One region of the Pantoea sp. S-LA4 genome, then DNA from elsewhere that is predicted to be linked to it. Evidence: riboswitches for the same ligand, from Rfam matches in the RefSeq annotation. Region 1 holds a riboswitch; each other region holds the start of a gene.
What was found. A riboswitch is a leader RNA that binds a small molecule or an ion and turns the genes downstream of it on or off. The one in region 1 is predicted to bind thiamine pyrophosphate.

Region 1 (7,439 bases):
ACCAGCCCAATGGTCTGGCTGGACTGGGTCGCCAGATTACGCGCCAGCAGATTAGGCCGGTAGTCGGTTTCAGCAATCGCCTGTAGCACCCGTTCGCGCTTCTCCTGACCGACATAGCCATTACCGGACAGTACCCGTGACACGGTGGCTTTCGACACGCCCGCCCGAGCTGCTACATCCTGAATCGTTGCCATTTAACCTGCTCCTTCACTGCGCATGATTGCAGTCTACCTAAGCCTCTCATTGTTGGAAATATTTTCGCTGGCGTAACCGCGCCCGGCTCACGATTTCGGGGTGAGCTACATCACAAAATTTAAAAGTGGTGATTTTTAGCGCTTGTCGCCGTCAGTAAAGATCTTCATGATTTTGTGAAACCGGTTTCCTATTCGCCGCTGACACAGGGCAAAAAAACATAACACTGACCGATTACCCTACAGAGAAGATCCCCCATGCCCAGAAACTATGACGAGGTTTCACGCGCGATTGTCGACGCGTTAGGTGGCCTCACCAATATCGAAGCGCTTACGCATTGCATGACCCGCCTGCGCTTTGTGGTCAAAGATCAGACCCAGGTCGATTTCGTCCGGCTGAAGGCCATCGATGGCGTAATGGGCGTGGTACATAACGACACCCAATGCCAGGTGATCATTGGCAATAATGTTTCGCAGGCGTATCAGGCGGTGATGCAGCTCGGCTCGCCCTCCGCGTCCTCATCGGCACCGGTTAAGCGTAAGCTGACGTTGAAAGGGATCGGTGCCGGCATTCTGGATGCGCTGGTCGGCACCATGTCACCGCTGATTCCCGCCATTATTGGTGGGTCGATGGTTAAGCTGCTGGCGATGATCCTCGATATGGCGGGCGTGTTTGAAAAAGGTTCATCAACGCTGGTGATACTGAACGTCATTGGCGATGGCGCGTTCTTCTTCCTGCCAGTGATGGTAGCGGCCTCGGCCGCGCTGAAATTTAAAACCAACATGTCGCTGGCGATAGCCATTGCCGGCGTGCTGGTGCATCCCAACTTCATTGACCTGATGGCGAAAGCGGCTCAGGGCCAGCCGGTGGAGTTTGCCTTTATCCCGGTGACCGCCGTGAAATATACCTATACGGTGATCCCGGCACTGGTGATGACCTGGATTCTGTCGCACATCGAGCGCGGCGTGGATCGCATTACCCCAGCCGTGACCAAAAACTTCCTCAAGCCAATGCTGATTGTGCTGATTGCCGCCCCAATCGCGATTGTGCTGATTGGGCCGATTGGCATCTGGATCGGTAGCGGCATCTCAGCGCTGGTCTATACCGTTCACGGTTATCTCGGCTGGCTGTCGGTCGCCATCATGGGTGCTATCTGGCCGTTGCTGGTGATGACCGGGATGCACCGGGTTTTTACCCCAACCATCATTCAGACCATTGCAGAAACCGGTAAAGAGGGCATGGTGATGCCGTCAGAAATTGGTGCCAATCTTTCGCTGGGCGGTTCGTCGCTGGCGGTGGCATTCCGGACTAAAAATCGCGAACTGCGCCAGACCGCGCTGGCCGCAGCGGCATCAGCGATCATTGCCGGCATTTCGGAACCGGCACTGTATGGCGTAGCGGTGCGGCTAAAACGTCCGCTGATCGCCTGCTTAATCAGCGGCTTTATCTGTGGTGCGGTGGCCGGGATTGGCGGACTGGCCAGTCATTCAATGGCCTCGCCTGGCCTGTTTACCAGCGTACAATTTTTCGATCCCGCCAACCCTATGTCTATGGTCTGGGTTGCCGCCGTGATGGTGCTGTCGGTGGTACTGTCCTTTGTGCTGACGCTGATTTTAGGTTTCGAGGACATCCCTGAAACCGAACCGTCGCCCGCGCCAGCAGCAACGCCTGCATCCGAGCGCACCAACGCGATTAACGCTAACTAATGGGCCATGCTGACCCGAAAACAGAGGATGTCATGTCTGAATCAAGATTCCCGCAAGGATTTTTATGGGGCGGTGCGTTAGCCGCCAACCAGGCTGAGGGTGGCTATCGTGAAGGCGGAAAGGGCTTAACCACCGTTGATATGATCCCCCACGGCCCGCATCGGATGCCGGTGAAACTCGGGCTGGAGCGGCGTTTCACCCTGCGCGAGGATGAGTTTTACCCCAGCCATGACGCCATTGATTTCTATCATCGCTATGCGGAAGACATCGCGCTGATGGCGGAAATGGGATTCAGCGTATTTCGCACCTCCATCGCCTGGAGCCGGCTCTATCCGAATGGTGATGAACTGACGCCGAATCCGGAGGGGATTGCCTTCTACCGCGCGGTGTTTGAAGAGTGCCGGAAATACAATATCGAACCGCTGGTCACCCTGTGCCACTTTGACGTACCGATGCATCTGGTGACCGAATATGGCTCGTGGCGGAATCGCAAAATGATCGACTTTTTTGCCCGCTATGCCCGCAGCTGTTTCGAGGCCTTTGACGGTCTGGTGAAATACTGGCTGACCTTTAATGAGATCAATATCTTGCTGCACAGCCCGTTCTCCGGGGCCGGACTGGTATTTGAGGCGGATGAAAATCACGACCAGGTGAAGTACCAGGCCGCCCATCATGAACTGGTGGCCAGCGCGCTGGTGACCCGAATCGCCCATGAGATTAACCCGGCGAATCAGGTGGGCTGTATGCTGGCGGGCGGCAATTTCTATCCCTGGTCAAGCAAACCGGAAGATGTCTGGGCGGCACTGGAGAAAGATCGCGAAAACCTGTTCTTCATTGATGTGCAGGCGCGCGGATACTATCCCGCCTATGCGGCGCGGCTGTTCCGTGAAAAAGGAGTCAGTCTGGAGATAGCCGACGGCGATGCGGAAATCCTGAAAAACAGCGTCGATTTCGTCTCGTTCAGTTACTACGCCTCGCGTTGCGCGTCGGCGGAGATGAACGAGCTTAACAGCAGCGCCGCCAACGTAGTGAAGTCTCTGACTAATCCCCATCTGACGCGCAGCGAATGGGGCTGGGGCATCGATCCGCTTGGGTTACGCATCACCATGAATATGATGTATGACCGCTACCAGAAGCCGCTGTTCCTGGTGGAAAATGGCCTTGGCGCACGGGATACGATTAACGCTCAGGGTGAGATTGAAGATGATTACCGCATCAGCTATCTGCGTGAGCATATCCGGGCGATGGGCGACGCCATCGCCGATGGCGTGCCGGTGCTCGGCTATACCAGCTGGGGCTGCATCGATCTGGTGGCCGCATCAACCGGCGAAATGAGTAAACGCTACGGGTTTGTCTATGTGGATCGGGACGACCTTGGCCGGGGAACGCTGGCCCGCAGTCGGAAAAAATCGTTCTGGTGGTATAAAAAGGTGATCGCCAGTAACGGTGAAGATCTTGAGTGACAACGTCACTGGCTTAGCCCGCTAAACCGCAGCGGTTTAGCGGTGCCATCGGCTGTTGCAGGCCGGCGGCGTGCCGTTGTATTCCGCTGACAATTATCGTATAACAAACGTCTCCGAGGGGTGTCCTGTTATGGGCTGAGATGGTGCAAACCGAACCCTTTGAACCTGATCTGGGTCATGCCAGCGAAGGGACGGGTCGGCAGAGTCTTCTGCAACATCTCCTGCATCATTGCCTGTTCTTCACCGTATGCCCGGATCTCCCTGAGTTAACACTTTTCGTTAACCAACAGTCACTGGAGATCCCATGTCACTTTCACTTTTTGAAACCGGCTTTTATGGCCGCCTGCGACAACGGGCTGGCGATCACTGGCACGCCTATGTCTCTCACGATTTTGTGCAGCAGCTCGCTCAGGGCACGCTGCCAGCGGCCGCCTTTCGGCATTATCTCACCCAGGATTATCTGTTCCTGCTGCATTTTGCCCGCGCCTATGGGCTGCTGGTCAGCAAACTGCACGATCCGGTCGCGCTGCGAACCGCAACGGCCTCTCTCAATGCCATCGTCAATGAACTGCCGCTGCATCGGGCTTACTGCCAGCAATGGGGGATCAGCGAAGCCGCGCTGCTCAGTCAGACCGAAGCGGTTGAAACATTCAACTACACCCGCTACGTGCTGGATGTCGGCCACAGTGGAGATGCGCTGGAGCTGCTGACCGTGCTGATGCCGTGCGTTGCAGGCTATGCCGAAATCGGCCTGAGGCTGTTACAGGCTCCCGCCACGCTGTTCGACGGTAATCCTTATGCCGCCTGGATAGAGAATTATGGCGATGCCGATTATCTGGCGGGCGTCAGAGCCTCACTGGCACTGTTCGAAACGCTGGCCCGGCAGCGCGCCGGCGCAGCGCGTTTTGAACGGCTGGCAACCCTCTTCACCACCGCCACCCAACTGGAATCCGCCTTCTGGCAGATGGGGCTCAATCATCAATCCCCTTTGTCACCATGAGCGACTCAGGAGCATTACTGCCGCCCGGCATCTCAATCCGTGACCTTTGCGTCGATTTTGCCGCGCATCGGCTGTTTGACCGGCTCAGTCTGGAGATTCTCCCGGCAAGTTTCACTGCCCTGCTCGGTGCCAGCGGTATCGGAAAGAGTACCTTAATGCGCGTCATCGCTGGCCTGACGCCGCCGACATCCGGAGTGATTAGCGGCAGTGATGGCCTGCCGCTGGCTGGCCGGATCGCCTGGATGGGCCAGCAAGATTTGCTCTATCCGTGGCTGAGCATTGAGCAAAATGTCTGCCTTGCCAGCCGTCTGAAGGGTGAAAAACCGGACCGCCTCTGGGCGCAACATCTGCTGGAGCGGGTAGGTCTCCATCGTCACGCAACGGCGCGGCCCGCGACGCTCTCCGGCGGGATGCGGCAACGGGCTGCGCTGGCCCGCACGCTGTATGCGCGCAAACCGATCGTCCTGATGGATGAGCCTTTTTCCGCACTTGATGCCCTGACCCGCCATCAGATTCAAACACTGGCGGCGGAGGTGCTGGCACATCATACCGTTTTGCTGATCACCCATGATGCGGCGGAAGCCTGTCGGCTGAGCCATCAGATGCTGATACTCAGCGCCTCCGGTCTGGAATCCTGTCAGCCGTTGCCGGGCCAGCCGCCGCGCGTGCCGAACGATATCGGCGTCATAGAGAGTCAGGCAGCCCTACTGCAAAAACTGTCACTGTCAGAGGTGGCCGGATGAAACAGCTTAACGGTTTAGCCAGAATGTGGCGCGGCATCACCCTGTTTAGTGGACTGATTGCGCTGTGGTGGCTGATCACCCTGACGTCGATTCCGGCGTTTCTGCTGCCTTCGCCCGTTGCGGTGGCACAGGCGTTATGGGCGAACAAAGCCTGGCTCGGCTATCACAGCCTGATTACCCTCACCGAGATCCTCTGCGGGATGATCACCGGCGTCGCGCTCGGCGCTCTGCTGGCGCTGGGCATGACGTTTTCGCCGCGTCTGCAACGCTGGATGATGCCGCTGGTCCTCACCAGCCAGGCGATTCCGGTGTTTGCGCTGGCTCCGCTGCTGGTGCTGTGGTTTGGCTTTGGCATGAGCGCCAAAGTGGCAATGGCGGTGCTGGTGATTTTCTTTCCGGTAACTTCGGCCTTTTATGATGGTCTGCGGCGCGTGCCAACCGGCTATCTGGATCTGGCGCAGACGCTGGGCGCATCACGCGCATCGCAACTGCGTCACGTCAGGCTATTAGCTGCGTTGCCTGCCTTAGCCACCGGATTACGAATGGCGGCGGCGGTGGCGCCGATTGGCGCGATCATTGGCGAATGGGTGGGTTCAGCAGAAGGTCTGGGCTATGTGATGCTGAACGCCAATGCCCGGATGCAGAGCGATATCTGTTTTGCTGCGCTGTTTATTCTGGTGCTGATGACGCTGGCGCTGTGGCTGGCCGTCGATGCCCTGCTTCACCGCCTGATCGACTGGGCTCCTGAGAGTGCCTCATGACCTCTAATCTGCGAGATAAACCAATGCTAAAACCTGTTCTGTCAGCGCTGATGATCAGCGCCGCCCTCTCCAGCCCGCTGCATGCGGCGGAAAAACTGACCCTGATGCTCGACTGGTATATCAATCCGGACCATGCGCCGATTATGGTGGCGCAGCAAACCGGCGCGTTTAAAGCGGAAGGACTGGAGGTAACGATCGTGCCGCCCTCCGATCCATCACTGCCGCCGCGACTGGTGGCGGCGAAGCAGGCGGACCTGGCCATAACCTATCAGCCGCAGCTGCACTTTTTTGCCGATCAGGGTTTGCCGCTGATGCGGGTCGGCACGCTGATCAATACCCCGCTGAATACCCTGATTACTCTGGATAAGACCGTGAAAAAACCGTCTGATTTGAAGGGAAAGCGGATTGGCTATTCGGTTAGTGGCATTGAACAGGCGACGCTCGATACCATGCTGCAGCACGACGGCGTGAAGTCCAGCGAGGTACAGCTGATCAACGTTAACTTCCAGCTGACCAGCGCGCTGCTGACCGGCAAAGTCGACGCGGTTATTGGCGGCTATCGCAATATCGAAGCGCTTGAAATCAGGCTACAGGGTAAACAGCCGGTGGTGTTTAACGTTGAGGATTATGGCGTTCCCGCCTATGACGAGCTGATTATTGTCGCTAACCGCGACGACGCGCATTCGGAGAAAATTAAGAAGTTTATGCGGGCGCTAAAACGGGGTGTGGCAGAATTAAAAGCGCATCCGGAAGCCAGCTGGCAGGCGTTTGCTGGCGCGCATCCTGAACTGAATACGCCATTAAATCATCAGGCGTGGCGGGTCTCACTGCCGCTGTTTGCAGACGACCCGGTTAAGCTGGACCGCGCCCGTTATCAGGCCTATGAGCAATTTTTATATGATAACCATCTGATCAAGCAAATCACCCCGGTTGAGCACTACGCCATCGGCGGTGACTGACCGATGAAGCCCGCAGCGGTGGCTGCGGGCTTCACATCAGAGCGGTTTCTGATACAGCCAGTGCTCAATATCACTGGCGGGCAGCGGTTTAGAGAAGAAGTAGCCCTGGATTTGATCGCATCCGTACTCCTTCAGTAACCCCAGCGTTGCCTCAGTCTCAACCCCTTCAGCCAGCACGGTATAGTTCAGCTCTTTCAGCATCTGAATAATCCGTTTGACGATGATTTTTGACGAGTCATCTTCCGCCATCCGGGAAATCAGCGACATGTCGATTTTGATCACGTCCAGCGGAATATCCTGCAGGTAGCTGATGTTACTGTAGCCGGTACCAAAGTCATCCAGCGAGATGACAAAGCCGTGCGATTTCAGCGCTTCCAGGCCATGAATAGCGATGTTATTCCCGGTGATCAGCTCATTTTCCAGACACTCAATGCCAATAACCGAGGCGGGCAGTTGCGCTGCCTGCAGTTTCGCCACCAGCGAATCGGCAAACTCTTTTTTCGAGAAATCCCGCTCGCTGACGTTAATCGACACCGGAATCAGGGTGTATTCACGGTTCCAGCGCGCCAGCTGATCGATAACATGGTCGATGACCCAGTTAGTCAGATCGGAAAT
Region 2 (7,439 bases), on a different contig from region 1:
CTCGGCATTTTTACACAGCGACATAAAATCACCGGCTTCGGCGCGCGTCGCTTTGTATTCCGGCAAATAGCGTCCGGCCTGGCGCATCATCCACACCGGCGTCACATCAACTGGCTGACGCAACAGGGCACGCAAATAACGGTCGTTCTTCAGTTCACTCATCTTATTACTCTCTCAATTTCAGGCGTGTAGTGTAGCACTTTCACGCTCCGGCGCGGCACAGGGCGACGGTATCTTCAATCAGGCGACGCGCCACGGTGCCCGGTGGCGGCAGCAAAGGTAAGGCATCAAAACGGAACCAGGCGGCATCTAACAGCTCTTTGCCGTCATGTTGCAGATCGCCGCTGTCATACTCCGCCATAAAGGCCGTCATCAGCGACTGCGGGAAGGGCCACGGCTGAGAGGTGACATAGCGCACGTTTTTAACGCGGATGTTGCTCTCTTCCATCACTTCCCGCGCCACCGCCTGCTCCAGCGTCTCGCCCACTTCGACGAAACCGGCCAGCACGGTATAGACCTTATTGCGGTGGCGGGCATGATTAGCCAGCAGGATCTGGTCGCCACGGCGGATCGCTACGATGATGCAGGGCGCAATCTGCGGATAATATCGCTCGCGACAATGGCTGCACAGGCAGGCAAATTCATGTTTACTGTGGTGCATTTCGTGGCCGCAGTAGCCGCACCAGCGATGCGAACGGTAGAACTCCGCCAGCTGCACGCCGCGACCTGCCAGCTGAAACAGCCCGACATCCAGATCGATCAGTTGCCGCACCGAGAACATGCTTTCTGAACGCGGCTCGCAAATCAGCCAGACGTTTTCCCCCTGCCACTCGCCAATCAGTCGGGCTTTCGTGCCAGTCAGACCGAAATTTTCGGCGCTTCCGTGGGGTAAATCACCTTGTGGCAACCAAAGTTTCTGCTCGTGGCTGACAATCCACCATCCAGCGTCTACGCTTGAGATTTCGCATTGCATTTATTTCGTCATCCTTAGCGTCAACTCGCACGCTGAAGTCCTGATGTTAAGTGTGTAGATAAACAACTATAACTCACATGGAGTTAGATATGCTTAACCAGTTAGACGTCCTGGCCGAACGCGTAGGTGGCAGTAACGAACTGGTCGATTCGTGGCTGGAAGCCCGTCGCCAGCTGTTAGTGACCTATTACCATCTGGTCGGCCTGAAACCGAAAAAAGAAGCTCTGACCCGCCTCGATGAGCAGGCGCTGGATAACTTCTGTCATGGCCTGGTCGATTATCTCTCCGCCGGTCACTTTAGTATTTATGAACGCATCATCAGCGAGATGAGCGGTGACAGCCCGATGATCGCAGCGGCCCAGGTTTACCCGCCGCTGGAAGCCAACACCGAGCGCCTGATGCAACTGTACGATGGCCATTTGCAGCAGGCGATCGATGACGATAACTGCATGACGTTCCAGCAGGCGTTGTCTGAAGTTGGTGAAGTGCTGGAAGCGCGCTTCACGCTGGAAGATAAGCTGATCCAGCTGGCATGGGACAACCATCTGGCCCCCCCGCCGGTAGCCAATGACAGCCAGATGGCTCGTCCGGCGTAACCTTAATCACCGGTAAAGGGGTTGTGATTCTGTTACAGCCCTTTTATGCTGAAAGGGTTCTGGCGGCTCAGGCCTGATGAACCTTTTTTCTGTTTAAAAGTTATCGTTTTAAGCCGGTGCCTATCGGCGCAGCGTAAAACGTCTTCTTGTCGGAGTGCCCAATTGGGCTGAGACCGTTAATTCGGGATCCGCGGAACCTGATCAGGTTAGAACCTGCGAAGGGAACAAGAGTAAATATTGCCAGTACGCCAGTGTTTTGCGCTGCCCGTGCTGTTACTCCTGCCGAACTCCGGACAAGCATCATTCCCACTCAACTGGAAGATTGCTATGTCTGACTCAAAAATGACCCGTCGTGAACAGCGTGCCCAGGCCCAGGAATTTATCGATTCACTGCAAGGCGGCAACGCGTTCCCCCGTTCTGAACGTATCTGGATCACCGGCAGCCGGGAGGATATTCGCGTGCCAATGCGCGAAATCAGGCTCAGCCCGACCCACATCGGTGGCAGCCAGGATCAGCCGCGCTATGAGCCGAATGATGCGGTGCCGGTCTATGATACCGCCGGCCCCTATGGCGATCCCGCCGCGCAGATCGATCTGCATCGCGGACTGACGAAACTGCGTGCCGGCTGGATCGAAGAACGTCATGACAGCCAGCCACTGCCGCAGCGCAGTTCAGGCTATACCCAGCAGCGTCTGGCGGATGAAAGCCTCGATCATCTGCGTTTTAACGCGCTGCCTGTGCCGCGCCGCGCCCTTACCGGCCGTTGCGTCACACAGATGCATTATGCGCGTCAGGGCATCGTTACGCCGGAAATGGAGTTTATCGCCCTGCGAGAGAATATGGGCCGTGAGCGAATCCGCGACCAGATTTTGCTGCAACAGCATCCCGGCCATAGTTTTGGCGCGCAACTGCCGGATAACATCACGCCCGAATTTGTCCGTCAGGAAGTGGCCGCGGGTCGGGCCATTATCCCCGCCAACATTAACCATCCTGAATCGGAACCGATGATTATCGGCCGTCACTTTCTGGTCAAGGTAAATGCCAACATCGGCAATTCAGCGGTCAGCTCATCGATTGAGGAGGAGGTCGAAAAGCTGGTCTGGTCAACGCGCTGGGGTGCCGATACGGTAATGGATCTCTCTACCGGCCGGAATATTCATGAAACGCGCGAGTGGATTTTGCGAAACAGCCCGGTGCCGATCGGCACAGTGCCGATTTATCAGGCGCTGGAGAAAGTGAACGGCGTGGCCGAAGCGCTTAACTGGGCGGTGTTCCGCGATACGCTGCTTGAACAGGCGGAACAAGGGGTTGATTACTTCACCATCCATGCTGGCGTGCTGCTGCGCTATGTGCCGATGACGGCAAAACGGTTGACCGGTATTGTCTCGCGCGGCGGATCGATCATGGCGAAATGGTGCCTGTCGCATCATCAGGAGAGCTTTCTCTATCAGCATTTCCGCGAAATCTGTGAAATCTGTGCCGCCTACGATGTCTCACTGTCGCTGGGTGATGGTTTACGTCCAGGCTCGATTCAGGATGCGAATGACGAAGCGCAATTTGCCGAACTGCGTACGCTGGGAGAGCTGACAAAGATCGCCTGGGAATATGATGTGCAGGTGATGATTGAAGGCCCCGGCCACGTCCCGATGCATATGATCCGCCGCAACATGACGGAGCAGCTCGACCATTGCCATGAAGCGCCCTTCTATACGCTTGGGCCGCTCACTACTGACATTGCGCCCGGCTATGACCACATTACATCAGGTATCGGTGCCGCCATGATTGGCTGGTTTGGCTGCGCCATGCTCTGTTATGTCACCCCCAAAGAGCATCTTGGGCTGCCAAATAAAGAGGATGTGAAGCAGGGATTGATCACCTACAAGATTGCCGCTCATGCCGCCGATCTCGCCAAAGGCCATCCGGGTGCGCAGATCCGCGATAACGCGATGTCAAAAGCGCGCTTTGAATTTCGCTGGGAAGATCAGTTTAATCTGGCGCTCGATCCCCATACCGCGCGCGCCATGCATGATGAAACCCTGCCGCAGGAGTCAGGCAAGGTGGCGCATTTCTGTTCAATGTGCGGCCCAAAGTTCTGCTCAATGAAAATATCGCAGGAGGTGCGGGATTTTGCCGCACGCCAGCAAGCCAGCGCTGAGCCGATTGAGGTGGGTATGGCTCAGATGTCTGAACAATTTCGCCGCCGCGGTGGTGAGCTTTACCACCCCGCCGATGCCATGAAGGAGGAGTAACAATGACTGCATTTCCTGCTACCGCGCCGCGCCTTGGGCTTTATCCGGTAGTCGATAGCGTTGACTGGATCGAACGCCTGCTGGACGCGGGCGTCCGTACTCTGCAACTGCGCATCAAAGACCAGCCGGACGAGGCCGCCGAAGCCGCTGTCGCCCAGGCGATTGCGCTGGGCAAACGCTACGATGCGCGCCTGTTTATCAATGACTACTGGCGGCTGGCGATTAAACATCACGCCTACGGTGTGCATCTGGGCCAGGAAGATCTGGAGGTGGCAGACCTGGCGCAGATCCGCCAGGCCGGACTACGGCTCGGTATTTCTACCCATGATGATGCCGAACTGGATCGTGCCCTGGCTATTCAGCCCTCTTATATCGCGCTGGGCCACATTTTCCCGACCCGGACCAAAGAGATGCCCTCGGCACCACAGGGACTGGCGGAACTGCAGCGACATCTGGCGCGACTGTCAGACATTCCCACCGTGGCGATTGGCGGTATCTCTGTGGATCGCGCGCCAGCGGTGCTGGCGACGGGCGTCGGCAGTATTGCGGTGGTCAGCGCCATTACTCAGGCAGATGACTGGCGTGAGGCGACCCGTATTCTGCTGGCACTGGCCGAACCGGGGCCGTTTGCATGAGTATGACTGAGTAACCTGCCGCAAAAATAATCAACGTACTGTAACGACAGCGAAAAAGCAGGAAGGCCGCGCGCAGCGATTCATTCAGTTGCTGGCGCGGCATCGGCCTACGGCTTACGGTAACGGTCGTCAGGTGATCGTTATCTGACCAGGGCCAGTTCCCTCCCTCTTTCTGGCCCTGCTTCTTCCTTATTTAGCCACCAGCAGATCGGACGCTAAGGCAATGGGGAGATCATCATGCTGGCAGGCGCGCATCGCCCGCTCAACGGCGGCTCCCACTTTTGCCAGCGCCTGTTCAGTGTGATCATTGATCGGCAAGCCATAATTTAAGCGCAGGCAGTTACGGTATTTACCCGAGGCAGAAAACAGCGAGCCTACGGCAATCTGGATTTTAGATTCATGCAACTCGCGATTGAGCCGCACCGCATCAAAGGGTTCGGGCAACTCAATCCACATCAGAAAACCGCCCTGAGGTCGGGAAACACATATACCGCAGGGGAAGTAGTGCCGTACCCAGCAACTGAAAATTTCATAATTGCGATGGTAGATTTGCCGCATCCGCCGCAGATGAGGTTGATAATGGCCCTGACGAATAAACTCGGACACCGCATGTTGCGGCTGCGTGGCGGTAGAACCGGTAACGATGTACTTCATATGCAGAACGCGGTCCCGGTAGCGGCCCGGTGCTACCCAGCCAACCCGTAAACCGGGCGCCAGGGTTTTAGAAAAGGAGCTGCAGAGCAGAACCCGGCCATCCAGATCCAGCGCTTTAATGGTCGGCGGACGCGGATATTCCCAGGCAAGTTCACCATAGACGTCATCTTCAATTACTGCGGCGTCAAAACGTTGTGTCAGCGTCAGCAGCGCGCGTTTGCGCGGTTCCGGCATGATGAAACCCAGCGGGTTATTACAGTTCGGCACCACGACCACTGCTTTAATGGGCCACTGATCAAAGGCCAGTTCCAGCGCTTCCAGACTGATGCCGGTGACCGCATCGGTGGGGATTTCAATGGCGCGGATGCCAAAGCCGCGCAGCGTCTGCATGATGCCGTGAAAAGAGGGTGACTCCACCGCAATGATATCGCCGGGCTCGCAGACCGCGCGTACCGCCACCGATAACGCTTCATGACAGCCGGTGGTAATCACGATGTCATCCGCAGTGAGCTGACAGCCGCTGTCGATCGCCAGACGTGCCACCTGTTGCCGCAGTTCCAGCACGCCATACAGGTTGTCATAGTTGAGTAACGCCATTTCCTGCTTCTGGGCCTGGCGGCTGAATGCCTTCCACAGCGGTTTAATCGTCGGCTGGGTCAGATCCGGCATGCCACTGCCCAGCTGAAGCACATCGTTGTCCAGACGACTGTTGATCAACTCCAGTACCGCATCCCATTGGGTCACTTCAACCGGACGCTGCGCAGGCCGAGTCAGTGCCGGTATCGGCGGTGTCGCTTTCCGCGACGCGACGAAATAACCTGAACGCGACTGGGGCGTGATCATCTGCTTCTCTTCCAGCAGGTGATACGCCTGCTGGACCGTGCTGATACTGACGCCATGCTCGGCGCTAAGGCTGCGTACCGAAGGGAGACGCTCACCGCTGCGGTACAGGCCCTGTTCAATACTCTGTGCCAGCAGCGTTGCCAGATGTTCATAGCGGGTCATCGTATCCTCTCTCTTCGTTTAGCAAAGTCTTAACCAGTACAGTTAGCCACTATTATTACCATTCAGATCGGTTTCCCAGCAATCTGTATGTTAAATAAAGGTGAATTTTGCATCTGTATCATACAGCGCATTCCCAACAAAATGGTCTCAGGCAATTCAATGAGGACCGGACAATGGGATATGATGAAAATCGCGCGGGAAAACCGTTTACAGGCACCCCTTATACGCTGGTGCGTTATCTGTGGCGCAGCTTTAAACGCTGGCAGTGCCGGCGTGAAACCCGCCTCATTCTGTCGAAGCTCAGCGACGGGCAGCTGAAAGATATCGGCCTCGGTCGCGATGACTGGAAATAGCTGTACTGAAGCCAAAAAAAAACCCTGCCGAGGCAGGGTTTTTTATTTCACCAGCGACAATTACTCGTCGTTGTTACCGCCAAGACCGGCGTTCAGCAACTCGGCCAGGCTGGCTGAGGCTTCATCCGCAGTGACCTGCGGTGCAACCGGCACTTCGCCTGCCGCTTTGCGGCGCATACGATCCTGATGGTAAGCGTAACCGGTACCGGCCGGGATCAAACGACCCACGATTACGTTCTCTTTCAGGCCGCGCAGTTCGTCGCGCTTGCCTGCTACTGCAGCTTCGGTCAGGACACGAGTGGTCTCCTGGAACGATGCGGCAGAGATGAACGATTCGGTTGCCAGTGACGCTTTGGTGATACCCAGCAGGTCACGCATGAAGGTAGCGCCAACTTTTCCGTTCGCTTCCAGATCGCGGTTAGCAATCTTGATGCGAGAGAATTCAGCCTGCTCACCTTCGAGGAAGTCTGCACTTCCTGCGCTCATGATGGTTGCTTTACGCAGCATCTGACGAACGATGACTTCGATGTGCTTATCGTTAATCTTAACGCCTTGCAGACGGTAAACTTCCTGCACTTCGTTAGTGATATAACGGGTCACCGCATGCACGCCGCGCAAGCGCAGGATGTCATGTGGAGATTCCGGGCCATCGGAAACCACGTCACCGCGCTCAACACGTTCACCTTCGAACACGTTCAGCTGACGCCATTTCGGAATCATCTCTTCGTACGGCTCGCTACCATCCAGCGGTGTAATCACCAGACGACGCTTACCTTTGGTCTCTTTACCGAACGAGATAATACCGCTGATCTCGGCCAGAATTGCTGGCTCTTTCGGACGACGCGCTTCGAACAGGTCGGCAACGCGTGGCAGACCACCGGTAATATCTTTGGTACCGCCAGATTCCTGCGGAACACGCGACAGGGTGTCACCTGCGCTGATCTTAACGCCATCTTCCAGCTGAACAATCGCT
Region 3 (7,439 bases), on a different contig from region 1:
GCGGCGATGGACCGGGTGCGTTTTCTGACGCTGAGTGAAGTTTCCCCGCCGGAAAGCCTGATTGAGCAGCATGAGGAGATTTTCGCGGCGTTAAAACAGCACGACCCTGACGCTGCCGAAGCGGCGATGCGCCGCCATCTGCAGGAGATGATCTTCTCGATTACCCCTATCGCCGAGCGCAACAGCGCATGGTTTGAAGCCCCCTGATACCGCTGCGTCGCCCTGTTCAGGGACGACGCAACGCTGTTACCACCATTGATGAAAGTGGTGTACCGGCCCAATCCCCTGCCCGACCTCCAGTGAATCTGCCTGCAACAGCGCCTGCTGCAACCAGGCTTTGGCCTCAGCCACCGTATCTGCCCAGTTCGCATAGCGGGGACGCAATGCCGCCAGCGCTGCTGACAGCGTACAACCGGTGCCGTGGGTATGCCGGGTATTGACGCGCGGCGTGCTGAACCGCAGCTGATCCGAAGGCGTCAGCAGCCAGTCCGGACTGTCGTCAGCCGTAAGATGTCCGCCTTTCATCAATACCGCCTGACATCCCGCTGCCAGTAACGCCTCGCCCTGCGTCCGCATCTGCGCTTCATTCTGCGCTACGGCACATCCCAGCAACGCCGCCGCCTCCGGCAGATTCGGCGTGATCAGCGACACCTGAGGCAGTAACAGTTCGCGCACGCTGGCAATTGCATCCGGCGAGAGCAGCGCATCGCCGCTTTTCGCCACCATCACCGTATCCAGTACCACAAAGGGAATTTCAGCGCGCTTCAGCCGTGCCGCGACCCGTTCTACTATCGCGGTTTCCGATAACATGCCGATTTTCGCGCTGTCGATACGCACATCATCCAGCACTGAATCGAGCTGAGCGGCGACAAAGTCAGGATCGATGCGGTAGACCGACTGGACGCCTCGGGTATTCTGCGCCACCAGCGCGGTGATCACGCTGGTGCCATAAGCGCCTAGCGCCGAAAAGGTTTTCAGATCGGCCTGAATCCCCGCTCCGCCGCTGGGATCGGTACCGGCGATGGTCAGGGCATTAATGCGCTTCATGGTTCACCTCCAGCGTCCAGAGCGCATCAAGAAACGCCGTGGCAAAACTGCCGGGACCGGTCGAGCCTGCCGCTGCCTGCTCACCGGCGCGTGCCATCACCTGACAGGCCGTCGCCACGTTGAGCAGCCGGTCACCGGTCAGACTGCTAAAGGCCGCCACCACCGCCGACAACGCGCAGCCGGTGCCGACCACCCGCGTCATCAGCGGGCTGCCGCCGTGAATGGCAAAAGTCCGCAGACCGTCGGTAGCGTAGTCCACTTCGCCGGTCACGATCACCAGCGTCTGATAGTCACGGGCCAGTTGCCGGGCCGCCTCCAGCGCCACATCCGCCTGATGCAGGCTGTCTACTCCGCGTCCGCCGCCGGCCTGCTGCGCCAGCGTCAGAATCTCTGAGGCATTCCCCCGGATCACCGCCGGTTGCTGGCTCAGCAGCTGCTGACAGAAAGTCGTGCGCAGCGTCAGTGCTCCAACGGCCACCGGATCCAGCGTCCAGGGCGTGCCGGCCTGACGGGCAGCCGTGATCGCCGCCTGCATCGCCTGCTGGCGCTCAGCGGTCAGCGTCCCGACATTAATTGACAAGGCATCGGCAAAACCGCTGAACTGCGCGGCCTCCTCTGCATCAATCACCATCGCTGGCGAAGCGTTAAGCGCCAGCAGCACATTGGCGGTAAAGTTTTGAACCACGTCATTGGTCATGCAGTGCACCAGTGGTGACTGGCGACGGAAGCGGTGCAGAATGGGCGCGAATTGCGCAGCAGAAAGGTGTTGAGATTGATGATTCATCATAGCTCCCAACCGGCGAACAAGAAGGCGAATGCGGTCAGGCATCAGACTTCCCTACGCTGGCATTATCCAGTTCAGGTTCAACGGGTATTTCTCAGCCTTCACGTGGAAGGGCACCCCGAGTCATATAGAATAAAATCAAAAACTTTTGATTAGCATTTCATTTATTCATGTTCTGGATAATGCCAGTGGGAAGCCAAAGTCTCAACCCTAAAAAATGCGCTGTGTCCCAACTTGTATCCCTGGATGCGTCCCAAAATATAAATTCTAGAGACAAAAAAAACCCTCCCGGATGATGCCAGTCATTTAAAACTGATTGACATAAAACCAAATTGCTCGCATTTGAATTTACAAAAACCCAATCATTTGCTGAATCGAATTTAATAATTCTTGTTGTGTGTAACGATGAGATTGCATTGTAATATTTTCTGGATGGTGTATATGATTACGGATGAATGTTTGCAACGAAGTATCCACAGGAGATTGCGCAACACTTTTAACCTCCTTAACCCATATTTTATCAAGCGCAATCCCGTTCGAACTTAACCATTGTTCCATTGCTCTTTCACTGGGGCAGGATTTTTTCTCTTGCAAATAACCATATAATTCATTATGCAATTCAACAGTTGCTAGATTGTATGCTTTAAAGTTAATCTCACCCCAAGATGGAGACCAAGGAAACCATGGGGACGTATCAGCTCTTTCCACAATATTTTTGTTATTCTCTTTTTTGAAAACAAACAGGCCAACATTTTTAAGATAAGGAGAAGACAAAATAAAAGGAGAATGCGTTGTAACAAAGACCTGTCTACTTTTAGATATAAGCATCAAAGCCTCTAAAAGTTTTTGTTGGCCTGATGGATGAAGACAAATTTCGGGTTCGTCAATGAAAAGATAAAATGGCTTGCTTATACCTGCACCATGAGCATTACATGTTATCTCAGCGTAAACCTGAAGTAATGATAAGGCCAGCGCCCTTTGCATACCATGCCCCTTTTCTCCCATAGGGACATTTACCCCATCATCAATCATGATAGAAATAGTTTTGAAGAAATTCTCTACTTGCAACTCTTCAAAAATGAAAGAAATATTTGCCATACCAAATTGAGAGGAAAAAACATCCTTAACCTGATTTTCAACTAAAGATATTTTCTGCCTCAATTCTGATTCAGGATGATTGAATACGAGATGATACTGTTCCGAAAACGCTCTATACTCGTCTGTTGCAATATGGCCCAATGCTATCTCTTTTAAAAGAGAACCACATATAGTTGTAGACCCAAATTTTGCTTCATTGCTTGGATTTGTATCAGCCCAAATGAAATTATTATCATAAAATTTCTTAAAAGGCGCATCTATGCCGCTTGGATTAACAAACTCATCTCCGTTCCAAAATAATATTTTCTTCTCACCAACCTCGCTACATCTCTTGACTCTAAAATAACTCACACCCTCACTTTCATAAATATGCGAAGAGAATGCTGCAACTTTATTTGTTTGTACATGAGCAGCAATTACTTCTGATAAATTACCAGTAAAAGTTAACTCAGCTGAAAGTTTTTCAGGAATATCGTCCGGAATTGACTTGCTTATAATATCTTCGATGTTTTTTTTAGTGCCATCTTTAATAAAATCTATAACTTCAAAAACGGTGGATTTCCCAGCATTATTTTCACCAACAAAAACATTAAGCCCACTACCTTCAGTTTCACCATCGGGAATATTAAATTCCAATTTATTATTTTCCCCATGAAATCCTTTAAAGTTCTCAACCTTCAGTTTTTTTATAAACATCATCAATCCTTTATGTTAGCTGTGTATAAAACAATAGCTTTACTTAGCACACCATATTTTCACCTAATTTATATCACCCAAATTTCACTAAAACTATGACATTTACCAAACAATTAGCTTTTACAACACAATCTATCAATGACGTAACAAACATTTTTCATAGGAAAATATGAAAGCATCTCCATATGATCCTTGTGACGTTTTTTTTCATATTCAAGCACATACTACAAGTGCGCCAAGGTAACCAGCCAGTCTGATTGAAATGATGGTGTTCCGTAAATTGTGAACTAATTGCCTATGTACATAACCGTCAAGCTGCTGGATACCAAGCTGATAGCGTAAATCAGCTAAGACTACGCCTATCTTGGACATGTTTTTCCGGACACAAGCGAGAATATTGTTTCCACTGTCGATGAAAAAAACCGCGAAATCCCATCTCGATAAGTTTAGAATAGATCACCACTTGTTGTTTAGTATTCTCTGTTTTCCCTGCCCGCTTTCTCCGCTCGGTAGATAGTGCCGCTGCTATCCTCGTTATATTTGATCTGTGACTTATTTAGCCTGGCAGTGTGGCTATCGGCCCCTAACGTCTTACAGAAAACTAATTATCGGACAGACGAAAACGGACGTTCTAAAAACCGTTACGTTTGATGGTACGACGTATGGTTGTATGTTTCATTTATTGCGCATTGATATGGTACGGCTTAACAAAACAGGAAAAACACATAACACATTGATTTAAATTATAATAGTAACAATAAAAACGCTGGCATTATCCAGTTCAGGTTCAACGGGTATTTCTCAGTCTTCACCAGCAAGGACACCCGAGTCACGTTACAGCCTGCAACATAAAGAGCCGTCGCAGCGAAAACCAGTCACCCCTGCGCGATCAATCCTCGCGCCGGTAACACTTCGTATGATCCCGATCAATTCCTGTGACGGCAAAAACAGGCTTAATGCTGCGGGCTATAAATATACCTCTTTTGAGGTAGGTAATATTAGCGCCCTGCGGGGATGTTATTTCCATTGATAAGCTGCATCACGCCATAATAATTAGCCTGCGCACAGCATCGCAAAAAAAACACTTATTTTCATGGAGTTGAACGACTCCGGAAGCGGAACTTCATACTATTCAGGATGTATGATGCGATTGTCAGCGCTTATTCCTCACCGCCATCGATGGCAGGACATTAATATCGAACGTCATGGTGCCACTGCGCCAAATGGCAGACACTATCTTTCCACGTATATTTCCGCCCGCTGTTCGGGCTGCGGCGAAATGATTCATCGTGTCTATTATCGCGATATCAGCGATCGGCAGGCGCGCCGCTGGCTGGGCTAAAAAGCAGACAGATCGAGATTTATCGCCACGGCAGGTTACCTGTTGGTTAACAATTTGTTAGGCTGATAATTATTAGCTGCCTGAAATGAACCGCCGTATGCCTCTTCTGCTCAATAGCCTCAGTCATCAAATTTATCTGTCTGCACCGCTGTTTATCCTGATCCTGCTCGGTTACGGACTGACCCGGCTGGGTAAATGGCCCGCCAGCATCAGCGAAGGGATGAACCGCTTCGTGTTCAACGTCGCGCTGCCCTGCATGCTGTTTGGCGTGATGAGCCATTTCCACCAGAGTCCGCCGGTTGACGCGCGGCTGCTGCTGGCCTTCTTTGGCAGTTGCCTGCTGGTATTTATTGTCGGCCGGATCGTGGCGAAACGACTGTTTAAGCTGGATGGCGTGGCAGGCTCGGTCTTTGCGCTGGGCGGCATCTTTTCGAATAACGTGATGCTGGGCATTCCGGTGGCTACCGTGCTGCTGGGGCCGGCTTCCCTGCCCTCAGTGGCGCTGGTGCTGGTATTTAACAGCCTGATCCTCTGGACGCTGCTGACGGTATCGGTGGAATGGGCGAAACAGGGCAGCTTTTCAATGCAGGGGCTGGGACGCACGGCGATCGGCGTGCTGAAGAATCCGCTGATTATCGGCATTCTCAGCGGCACCGCCTGGAGTTTTCTGCAGCGCCCGTTGCCGCTGCTGGCCGCTGAGCCGCTACGAATGCTGGGATCGATCGCTGCGCCGCTGTCACTGGTCACGCTGGGCATGAGTCTGGCCCATTACCGGGTGCGTGAAGGCCTGAAAGAGAGCTATACCCTCTGCCTGCTCAAGCTGGTGCTGCAACCGATGACGGTATGGGCGATCGCCTGGCTGACCGGCCTGCCGCCGCTGGAGAGTAAAGTAGTGGTGCTGTTGGGATCGATGGCGGTCGGGGTGAATGTCTACCTGATGTCACAGAAATTCAACGTGATAACCGGCCCGGCTGCCGCCAGCATGTTGTTTTCAACCCTGTTTGCTGCGGTGACGACGCCGTTGTGGATGATGCTGATGACGCTGGCGGGATACTAAAAAAAAGCCCCTCAACATCTGTCGAGGGGCTGTTGCGTGGCTATCGCAAAACTTATTCAGCCACTTTGGTGCGAATCAGGTAATCAAAGGCGCTCAGCGAGGCTTTTGCACCTTCGCCGCTGGCGATAATGATCTGTTTGTACGGCACCGTGGTGCAGTCACCGGCCGCGAAAACGCCTTTCAGGCTGGTTTCGCACTTGGCATCAATGATGATTTCACCCATTTTGTTACGCTCAACGGCGCCTTCCAGCCACGGGGTGTTAGGCAGCAGACCGATCTGCACGAAAATACCGGACAGCGGCAGTTCGTGAGTGGTCTGGCTGGTACGGTCGATATACTGCAGACCGGTCACCTTGCTACCGTCGCCTTTCACTTCGGTGGTCTGGGCATTCAGGATCACATCAACGTTTTTCAGGCTGCGCAGTTTATCCTGCAACACCTTGTCAGCACGCATCTCACCGGCAAATTCCAGCAGCGTGACGTGTTCAACGATGCCAGCCAGGTCAATCGCCGCTTCAACGCCGGAGTTACCGCCGCCGATCACTGCGGTACGTTTGCCTTTAAACAGCGGGCCGTCACAGTGCGGACAGTAGGTAACGCCTTTGGTGCGATACTCTTCTTCGCCCGGCACACCCATGTTACGCCAGCGTGCGCCGGTCGCCAGGATAATGCTGCGTGATTTCAGTACTGCGCCGGAGGCAGTTTCAACCGCGTGCAGGCCGCCCGCAGCCGCCGCCGGAATCAGTTTGATGGCGCTCTGGCTCTCAATCACATCGACATTGTAATCATCGACGTGTGCGCGCAGTGAACCAGCCAGTTTGGCCCCTTCGGTTTTCGGCACAGAAATGTAGTTTTCGATATCCACAGTGTCCAGCACCTGGCCGCCGAAACGTTCGCCCATCAGACCGGTACGAATGCCTTTACGGGCAGAATAGATTGCTGCTGCTGCGCCCGCCGGTCCGCTACCAATGATCAGAACGTCATAGGCGTCACGCTTGTTCAGCTCTTCAGCGGCACGTTTGTCGGCGTTGGTGTCCACTTTGCTGACGATTTCTGCCAGGCTCATGCGGCCCTGACCAAACTCTTTACCGTTAAGGTAAACCGCCGGCACGCCCATCACGTTGCGTTCCTGAATTTCATTCTGGAACAGGCCACCGTCAATCGCGGTGTGGCTGATGCGTGGGTTCAGCACCGCCATCAGGTTCAGCGCCTGTACCACATCAGGGCAGTTGTGGCATGAGAGCGAATAATAGGTTTCGAAATGGAAATCGCCATCCAGCGCGGCAACCTGATCCAGCAGGCTCTGCGCTTCTTTCGATGGGTGCCCACCGGTCTGCAACAGCGCCAGCACCAGTGAGGTAAATTCGTGACCCAGTGGCGAACCGGCAAAACGCGGGCCGTTGTTCGAACCTGGG
Region 4 (7,439 bases), on a different contig from region 1:
GCAGGCAGCGCGCCAGCGCCACGCGCTGACGTTGTCCACCCGACAGCTCGCCCGGCAGCCGCGCCAGCAGATCGCCCAGCCCCACCTGTTCGGCCAGCGCAGCCAGCTGCTGACGCTGATCGGCGTTCAGTTTCAATCCCGGATGCAATCCCAGCGCCATGTTCTGCTGCACGCTGAGGTGCGGAAACAGGTTGTTCTCCTGAAACAGCATCGAAACCGGCCGCCTGGCCGGTACGCTGTGGCTGTGGTCCTGACCATCAATCAGCAGCGTGCCCTGACGAATCGGCAGAAATCCGGCGATCAGACTGAGCAACGTGCTTTTTCCCGCCCCGCTTGGGCCGAGGATCGCCAGACGCTCGCCGCGCCCGGCGTGCAGGCTGAAGCGCATCGGCAGATGCTGATAAAGGTAGGTAAGGTTATTCAGAGTCAGCATGGCGGCCCGGTAATTTTTCCATCAGGGTGAACAGCAACAAACAGAGTAACAGCAGCAGCAGGGCGGTCACTGCGCCATCGGCACCGCGATAGGCACCGATCTGTTGATAAAGGTAGAACGGCAGCGTGCGGAAGTCGGCGTTACCAAACAGCGCCACGACACCAAAATCACCAATCGACAGCACGCAGGCAAACGCCAGCGCCTGCGCCAGCGGACGCTTCAGCGCCCGCAGTTCAATCAGTCGCAGCCGGTTCCAGCCGTGGATATCCAGTGATTCGCAGAGTCTGCCGTAGCGCCCGGCGACGTCACGCATCGGGTTTTCCAGCACTTTCAGCGCATAGGGAATGGCGATCAGCGCATTGGTGAAGATCACCAGCCCATCCGCCGAGTCCGGCAGGCCGACGGTGGCGTTAAACAGCAAAAAGAAACCGGTCGCCAGCACGATCCCGGGCATGGCCAGAATCAGCATACCGCTGGTGTCGATCAGCTGCGCCGCGACCGGATGCTGGCGCAGTCGCAACTCGCGACTGCTCCACAGCAGCATCAGCGTCAGTGTGACACAGAGCAGACCGGCACCCAGCGCAATACGCAACGAGGTCAGCGTCGCCTGCCACAGTGCTGGCTGGGCCAGCGCGCCGCGCAACCCGCCGTGCAAACCATCCACCACCACTGCCGCCAGCGGCGGCAACAGCAGCAGTAACGCCAGCACAATCAGCAGGCCATCGGTCAGCTGCGCCAGGCGCGAATCCTGCGGATCGCGCCAGCCGTGCAGCTGGCTGGTGCCGACGGGAATCGCCTTGCTGAAACGCTGGCTAAGCAGCACCAGCGTCAGACAGCAGCCGAGCTGGATCAGCGCCAGCAGGGCGGCCCGTCCGGGATCGTAGTCGTAACTGAGCGCCTGGAAGATCGCCAGTTCAATGGTGGTGGCCTGCGGCCCGCCGCCCAGCGAAAGCACGGTGGCGAAGCTGGCGAAGCAGAGCATAAAGATCAGCGCGCCGGTCGGCAGCAGCTGACGACGCAGCCACGGCCACTCCAGCAAGCGAAAGTGGTGCCAGCCGCGCAGATCAAGCTGCGCCGCCAGCTGGCGCTGTTCCGCCGGAATACTTTCCAGCGCCTGCAGCATCAGGCGCGTCGCCAGCGGCAGGTTAAAAAAGACGTGTGCCAGCAAAATGCCCTGCAACCCATAGGGCGAGAAGCGATAATCGATGCCGATCAGCTGACAAATCTGCGCCAGCCAGCCGACGCGACCATAGACCGTCAGCAAGCCGAACACCGCCACCAGCACCGGCAGCACCAGCGTCATGGCGCACAGGCGCAGCAATAACTGGCGGCCGGGAAAGCGGCGTCGATAAAGGGCGCGGGCCAGCGGCAGGGCGGGCAGCAGCGACAGCAGGGCAGAGAGCAGCGCCTGACCAAAGGAGAAGGCGATAACGTGATGCAGATACGCGTCCTGCAGCACGCTGCGCCAGTCGGTGACCGGCGCGGCATTCCACAGTGAGCCAAAGGCGAACAGCGCCACGCTGATTAACAGCAGCGTGGCGAGCGAACCAGGAATCAGCCAGCGCGGCATCAGCGGCTGACGGCGCGTTGCCACTGGCTAATCCAGCCTGAACGCTGGCTGGCAACCTCTTCCGGCGAGTATTGCAGCGCGGTGGCGGGCACCTTCAGTGTCGAAAATCCGGCCGGCAGGGTGGTGTTGATCACCGGATACATCCAGTTGCCGGTCGGGATGGTGTTCTGGAACGCAGGCGACACCATAAATTGCATGAACTGCTGCGCCAGTTTCGGCTGTTTGCTGCTGGCTAACTGTGCGGCGACCTCAACCTGCAGATAGTGACCTTCGGCAAACGGCGCGGCGGCGTAGTTCTCTTTTTTCTCTTCGATGAGGTGGTAGGCCGGCGAGGTGGTATAGCTCAGCACCAGATCGCCTTCCCCTTTTAGAAACAGGCCGTAGGCTTCACTCCAGCCCTTGGTGACGGTCACGGTTTTCTGCGCCAGCTTTTGCCACGCCTGCGGTGCCTGATCGCCATAGACTTTTTGCATCCACAGCAGCAGACCTAATCCCGGCGTACTGGTGCGCGGATCTTCGTAGATCACCCGCCATTTTTCCGGGCTCTCTACCAGCTCTTTCAGGCTTTTCGGCGGATTTTTCAGGCGGGTTTTGTCATAGACGAAGGCGAAATAGCCGTAGTCAAACGGGATAAAGGTGCTGTCGTGCCAGCCGCCCGGTAGCGTTAGTTGCGCGGTATCGACCTGACTGGCGGCGAACAGGCCGGTTTTTTGCGCCGCCTGCAGCAGGTTGTTATCCAGTCCCAGTACCACATCGGCTTTGCTGTTTTTGCCTTCCATCCGCACGCGATTCAGCAGCGATACGCCATCTTCCAGCGTGACAAATTTCAGTTCGCAGTCGCACTGCGCTTCAAAGGCTTTTTTAATCGCCGGGCCTGGGCCCCAGTCAGCGGAGAAGGAGTCGTAGGTGTAGACCGTGAGCACCGGTTTAGCCGCCAGGACCGGCGTGGAGAGTAACAGCAGCAGTGGCAGAACTTTGTTTAACACTTTGCGCTCCTTCGGGAGAATAGGGGATGAGTCGCAAAGGATCTGAGCAGCAGGTCTCTCAAATCCCTACGTCGGTATTAACCGAATCAGGTTCGACGGGTCTTTCTCAGCCGCACGCGGCACCCCGTTGAGAACGTCACATTCTAGTCATTTCAGCCGTAGCGCGAAAGCGTTACAGCGCGGGCGGCGCAAACCAGGCCGATTTAAAATCGAACCAGCCCAGCGTATTCATCCGTACGCCGCGCATACTGCGCTGACCTTCCAGCAGCAGCCAGTGATGAAACAGTGGATGCAGCCCGGCGTCTTCCACTAACCGCTTACTCCATTCCGCCAGCGGCAGCGCCTTTTCGCGCCAGCGGGCGGCATCAGCCTGCCAGTCAATCGGCAGGCAGTGATGCAGCAGCGGGATCTCATACAGCTGCGCAAACAGTGAATAATTCAGCGGCAGGGTAAAGTTCACGCTGCCGAGCCAGATGTCACTTTCCGCTTCACCCTGATACCAGCTTTCGTAGCTGATCTCGCGGGTCTCCAGCGTGACGCCGTGCTGCGCCAGCAGCGGACGCAATGCATTGGCGATCCCTTCGTGCTCGACGTGCTGGCTATACCAGGTCAGCGTCAGATGGGTCAGGCCGGGCGGCTTTTCTACCGGCGTCAGATCGCGCCGGTGATGCCAGCGCGGCAGCAGGCCATAGGCTGGAAACCAGTAGCGCTGATAACCCACGCCAGCATGATTGAGCAGGGCGATAGGGTTAAACAGATAGCTGACCCAGCGCCGTATCGCCTCGTCGCGGCCCTTCTCTGAGCGCTGATCGAACAGCAAATAGTAGCAACCCTCTTCGAGGCGGCTCTCTTCCTGCACCTCATCTGCGCCGTCGCCCTGCAGACGTACGCCCGCATAGACCAGTTCGTCGCTGATATCCGGCAAGACCCAGATAGAGACGTCATCAATCAGGGCGCGAAAGCCGAAGTAATCATCAAAGGCTTCAATCTTCAGCTGGCTTTCCTGATTGCGGATCACGCTGTACGGGCCGGTGCCAATCGGCTGGCGGGCAAAGTCGCGCAGCGTCGGCCACTCGCGCGGCAGGATCATGGCGCTGACGCTGGCCAGCAACCAGGGTAACCAGTCGTCGGGCTGGTTTAAGGTGATATCCAGCGTCCAGGGCGCGGGCGAGTCGATCTGCTGAATGTGGGAAAACAGCGGCTGCTGGCGCTGACGTTCCAGCGAATCGATCACGTCGGCCATCTCCAGCTCGCGACCATGATGAAAGCGAATCGCCGGACGCAGAAAGAAGCGCCAGTGTAGCGGGGAGGTTTGCTGCCAGTGGTGGGCGATATCAGCCTCGATTTCCCCGTTTTCCTCATTTATGCGCGTCAGGCCGTTGAAAATCTGGCGGGCAATATGGGTTTCGGAGCGGCGCAGGGCGGAGCCGGGTTGAAGATTAAGCAGCGGACGGTAGTAAAGCACCCGCAGAATGTGTTTGCCCTGGCGGAAGCTGCGGCCAAGGTGGGCGCCAATCATCTGCCTGACCTGATTTTTATCGCCGACCAGCTGCACCAGCTGATCGATGCGATCCTGCTCCAGCAGATCCTCCGCCCGCTGCTGCTGTAGCGCCAGGCCGGTGTAGCAAAAAGTGAGCTGCGAGCGCTTACCGCGTCCGGCCTCAGCCTGCCAGATCAACCAGCCGGCAGCCTGCATCCGGTTGAGTAAATTACGCATATGACGACGCGAGCAGTGCAGCAGGTCAGCCAGTTCACTGAGGGTGATCTCCTGCGTCTGACCCTGACAGCTTTGCCACAGGCGAATAAACTGCTGCTTCAGACGAGATGAGGACATAAAAGAGGAACTCCTGCTGAAAAGCGCTCTGTTTTTCTTGCCCTATTTTAAGGGCAAACTTTCCCTTATGGGAAGAGCGGGAGGCATTCAGCAATGAATGGCGTTCGACCCTCATGCCGCTGTTCAGCGGGATGCTTTTCTGAGTAGGGTGCATTTACACCGCCAGCAGATGATCTCTGCTGGCTTTTTTCATGCTGCACGGTATCGTCTACCCTTCTTCTCTTCCCCTGTTCATCCTGTAAGGGATTTCGGTATGAAATCGCTGTTAACGCGGCAGCGCCGCATCAATCCGGTCTATCTCGCTTTTATGGTCGCCTCGTTCATGCTGGGCGTGGCCGGTGCGCTGCAGGCACCGACGCTCAGCCTGTTTTTAACCCGCGAGGTGCAGGCTCGCCCATTCTGGGTCGGGCTGTTTTTCACCATCAACGCGGTGGCCGGTATCGTGGTGAGTATGCTGGTGGCGAAGCGATCGGACAGCGTCGGCGATCGCCGTAACATCATTCTGTTCTGCTGCCTGATGGCGCTGGTCAATGCGCTGCTGTTTGCTTTTACCCGCCATTATCTGACGCTGATTACCCTTGGGGTGCTACTGTCGGCGCTGGCCAGCGTGTCGATGCCGCAACTGTTCGCGCTGGCGCGTGAATATGCCGATCAGTCGGCGCGGGAAGCGGTGATGTTCAGTTCAGTGATGCGTGCGCAGCTGTCGCTGGCGTGGGTAATCGGACCGCCGCTGTCATTCGCGCTGGCGCTGAACTACGGCTTCGTAACGCTGTTTATGGTGGCGGCAGCACTGTTTCTGATCTGCATTCTGCTGGTGTGGTTTACTCTGCCGTCGGTACCGCGTGCCACACCACTGCTGCAAAGCGGCGGCCTGCCGCTGAGCGGCTGGCGCGACCGGGATGTGCGTTTACTGTTCATCGCCTCGGTGACCATGTGGACCTGCAATACCATGTATATCATCGATATGCCGCTCTACATCAGTACCACGCTGGGATTGCCGGAAAAGCTGGCCGGCCTGCTGATGGGCACCGCCGCCGGGCTGGAGATCCCGGTGATGCTGCTGGCCGGACATTACGCCCGTAAAGTGGGCAAACGGCGGCTGATGTTGCTGGCCGTGGCGGCCGGTGTGCTGTTCTACCTCGGGCTGGTGCTGTTTAATTCGCGTACCTCTTTGATGGTGCTGCAGCTGTTTAATGCGGTCTTTGTCGGGATTATCGCCGGGATCGGCATGTTGTGGTTTCAGGATTTAATGCCGGGGCGGCCAGGTGCGGCGACAACGATGTTCACTAACTCCATTTCAACCGGCATGATTCTGGCGGGAGTGATTCAGGGAACCCTGAGTGAGCGGCTGGGACATGAGGCGGTTTACTGGCTGGCGTTTGGGCTGGCGATAGTGGCTTTGGTGATGTCGGCGCGGGTGCGCGACGTATAAAGAAGCAGGGCGACGTCAGCGTCGCCCTGTCATGATGATCAGCGCAGGTAGGCTGGTTGATTCTGCTCATACTGCGAGATTGACGCTTCATGCTGCAGCGTCAGGCCGATGCTGTCGAGGCCGTTGATCATGCAGTGACGGCGGAAGCTGTCGAGCTCAAACGGATAGACTTTATCTCCCGCAGTGACCGTCTGGGCTTCCAGATCGACCGTAAAGCGAATGCCGGGCTGGGCCGCCACCAGTTTAAACATCTCATCCACTTCCTGTTCGCTTAATTTCACCGGCAGCAGCTGGTTATTGAAGCTGTTGCCGTAAAAAATGTCAGCGAAGCTCGGCGCAATCACCACGTGAAAACCGAAATCGGTCAGCGCCCACGGCGCATGCTCACGAGAAGAGCCGCAGCCGAAGTTTTCGCGCGCCAGCAGAATGCTGGTGCCTTTGAACTCCGGCTTGTTGAGTACAAAACCGGGTGTCGGCACCGTACCGGCATCATCTTCAAAGCGCCAGTCGTGGAACAGATGCTGGCCGAAACCGGTACGGGTCACTTTCTGTAAAAACTGCTTAGGAATGATGGCGTCAGTATCAACGTTAGCCGCATCCAGTGGCGCAACAATGCCGGTGTGTTGGGTAAATTTATTCGCCATGACTCAGGCTCCTGTCAGTTGACGGATGTCAGCAAAATGGCCGGTGACGGCAGCTGCCGCAGCCATTGCCGGGCTGACCAGATGCGTCCGGCCACCGCGGCCCTGACGACCTTCAAAATTGCGGTTGCTGGTTGAGGCGCAGCGCTCGCCCGGATTCAGGCGGTCGTTGTTCATCGCCAGACACATTGAGCAACCTGGCAGACGCCATTCAAAACCCGCTTCCAGGAAGATTTTATCCAGACCTTCCGCTTCGGCCTGGGCTTTGACCGGGCCGGAACCCGGCACCACCATGGCGATCACGCCTGGCGCAACTTTACGACCTTTGGCGATGGCGGCCGCGGCACGCAGATCTTCAATGCGTGAGTTGGTGCAGGAGCCGATAAAGACTTTATCAATCGCCACATCGGTCAGCTTAATGCCCGGCTGCAGATTCATGTAGGCCAGCGCTTTCTCCGCTGAAGCACGCTCGACCGGATCGGCGAACGAGGCGGGATTCGGGATCACCTGATCGACGGCAATCACCTGACCCGGATTGGTACC

Region 2: another riboswitch for thiamine pyrophosphate. It lies ahead of thiC (phosphomethylpyrimidine synthase ThiC); the one in region 1 lies ahead of tenA (thiaminase II).
Region 3: another riboswitch for thiamine pyrophosphate. It lies ahead of thiM (hydroxyethylthiazole kinase); the one in region 1 lies ahead of tenA (thiaminase II).
Region 4: another riboswitch for thiamine pyrophosphate. It lies ahead of thiB (thiamine ABC transporter substrate binding subunit); the one in region 1 lies ahead of tenA (thiaminase II).

Annotation. Positions count from the first base shown of each region.
Region 1 covers NZ_JBTLRC010000004.1:257,926-265,364, reverse strand. The annotation lists gene ACX3P5_RS21790 (LacI family DNA-binding transcriptional regulator) at 1-194, opposite strand, end outside; gene ascF (PTS cellobiose/arbutin/salicin transporter subunit IIBC) at 450-1,898, shown strand; gene ACX3P5_RS21780 (6-phospho-beta-glucosidase) at 1,931-3,361, shown strand; TPP riboswitch at 3,468-3,570, shown strand; gene tenA (thiaminase II) at 3,666-4,361, shown strand; gene ACX3P5_RS21770 (ABC transporter ATP-binding protein) at 4,358-5,104, shown strand; gene ACX3P5_RS21765 (ABC transporter permease) at 5,101-5,865, shown strand; gene ACX3P5_RS21760 (ABC transporter substrate-binding protein) at 5,889-6,824, shown strand; gene ACX3P5_RS21755 (sensor domain-containing phosphodiesterase) at 6,861-7,439, opposite strand, start outside.
Region 2 covers NZ_JBTLRC010000002.1:4,070,235-4,077,673, reverse strand. The annotation lists gene hemE (uroporphyrinogen decarboxylase) at 1-162, opposite strand, end outside; gene nudC (NAD(+) diphosphatase) at 203-973, opposite strand; gene rsd (sigma D regulator) at 1,063-1,569, shown strand; TPP riboswitch at 1,710-1,810, shown strand; gene thiC (phosphomethylpyrimidine synthase ThiC) at 1,897-3,819, shown strand; gene thiE (thiamine phosphate synthase) at 3,822-4,454, shown strand; gene ACX3P5_RS19915 (aminotransferase-like domain-containing protein) at 4,644-6,113, opposite strand; gene ACX3P5_RS19910 (DUF1127 domain-containing protein) at 6,287-6,466, shown strand; gene rpoC (DNA-directed RNA polymerase subunit beta') at 6,527-7,439, opposite strand, start outside.
Region 3 covers NZ_JBTLRC010000002.1:2,397,558-2,404,996, forward strand. The annotation lists gene ACX3P5_RS12065 (GntR family transcriptional regulator) at 1-207, shown strand, start outside; gene thiD (bifunctional hydroxymethylpyrimidine kinase/phosphomethylpyrimidine kinase) at 247-1,047, opposite strand; gene thiM (hydroxyethylthiazole kinase) at 1,034-1,831, opposite strand; TPP riboswitch at 1,866-1,962, opposite strand; gene ACX3P5_RS12080 (ATP-dependent nuclease) at 2,180-3,625, opposite strand; gene ACX3P5_RS12085 (hypothetical protein) at 4,770-4,967, shown strand; gene ACX3P5_RS12090 (AEC family transporter) at 5,065-6,024, shown strand; gene ahpF (alkyl hydroperoxide reductase subunit F) at 6,077-7,439, opposite strand, start outside.
Region 4 covers NZ_JBTLRC010000002.1:422,297-429,735, forward strand. The annotation lists gene thiQ (thiamine ABC transporter ATP-binding protein ThiQ) at 1-433, opposite strand, end outside; gene thiP (thiamine/thiamine pyrophosphate ABC transporter permease ThiP) at 417-2,027, opposite strand; gene thiB (thiamine ABC transporter substrate binding subunit) at 2,003-2,989, opposite strand; TPP riboswitch at 3,035-3,126, opposite strand; gene sgrR (HTH-type transcriptional regulator SgrR) at 3,162-4,823, opposite strand; gene ACX3P5_RS02775 (MFS transporter) at 5,077-6,255, shown strand; gene leuD (3-isopropylmalate dehydratase small subunit) at 6,294-6,899, opposite strand; gene leuC (3-isopropylmalate dehydratase large subunit) at 6,903-7,439, opposite strand, start outside.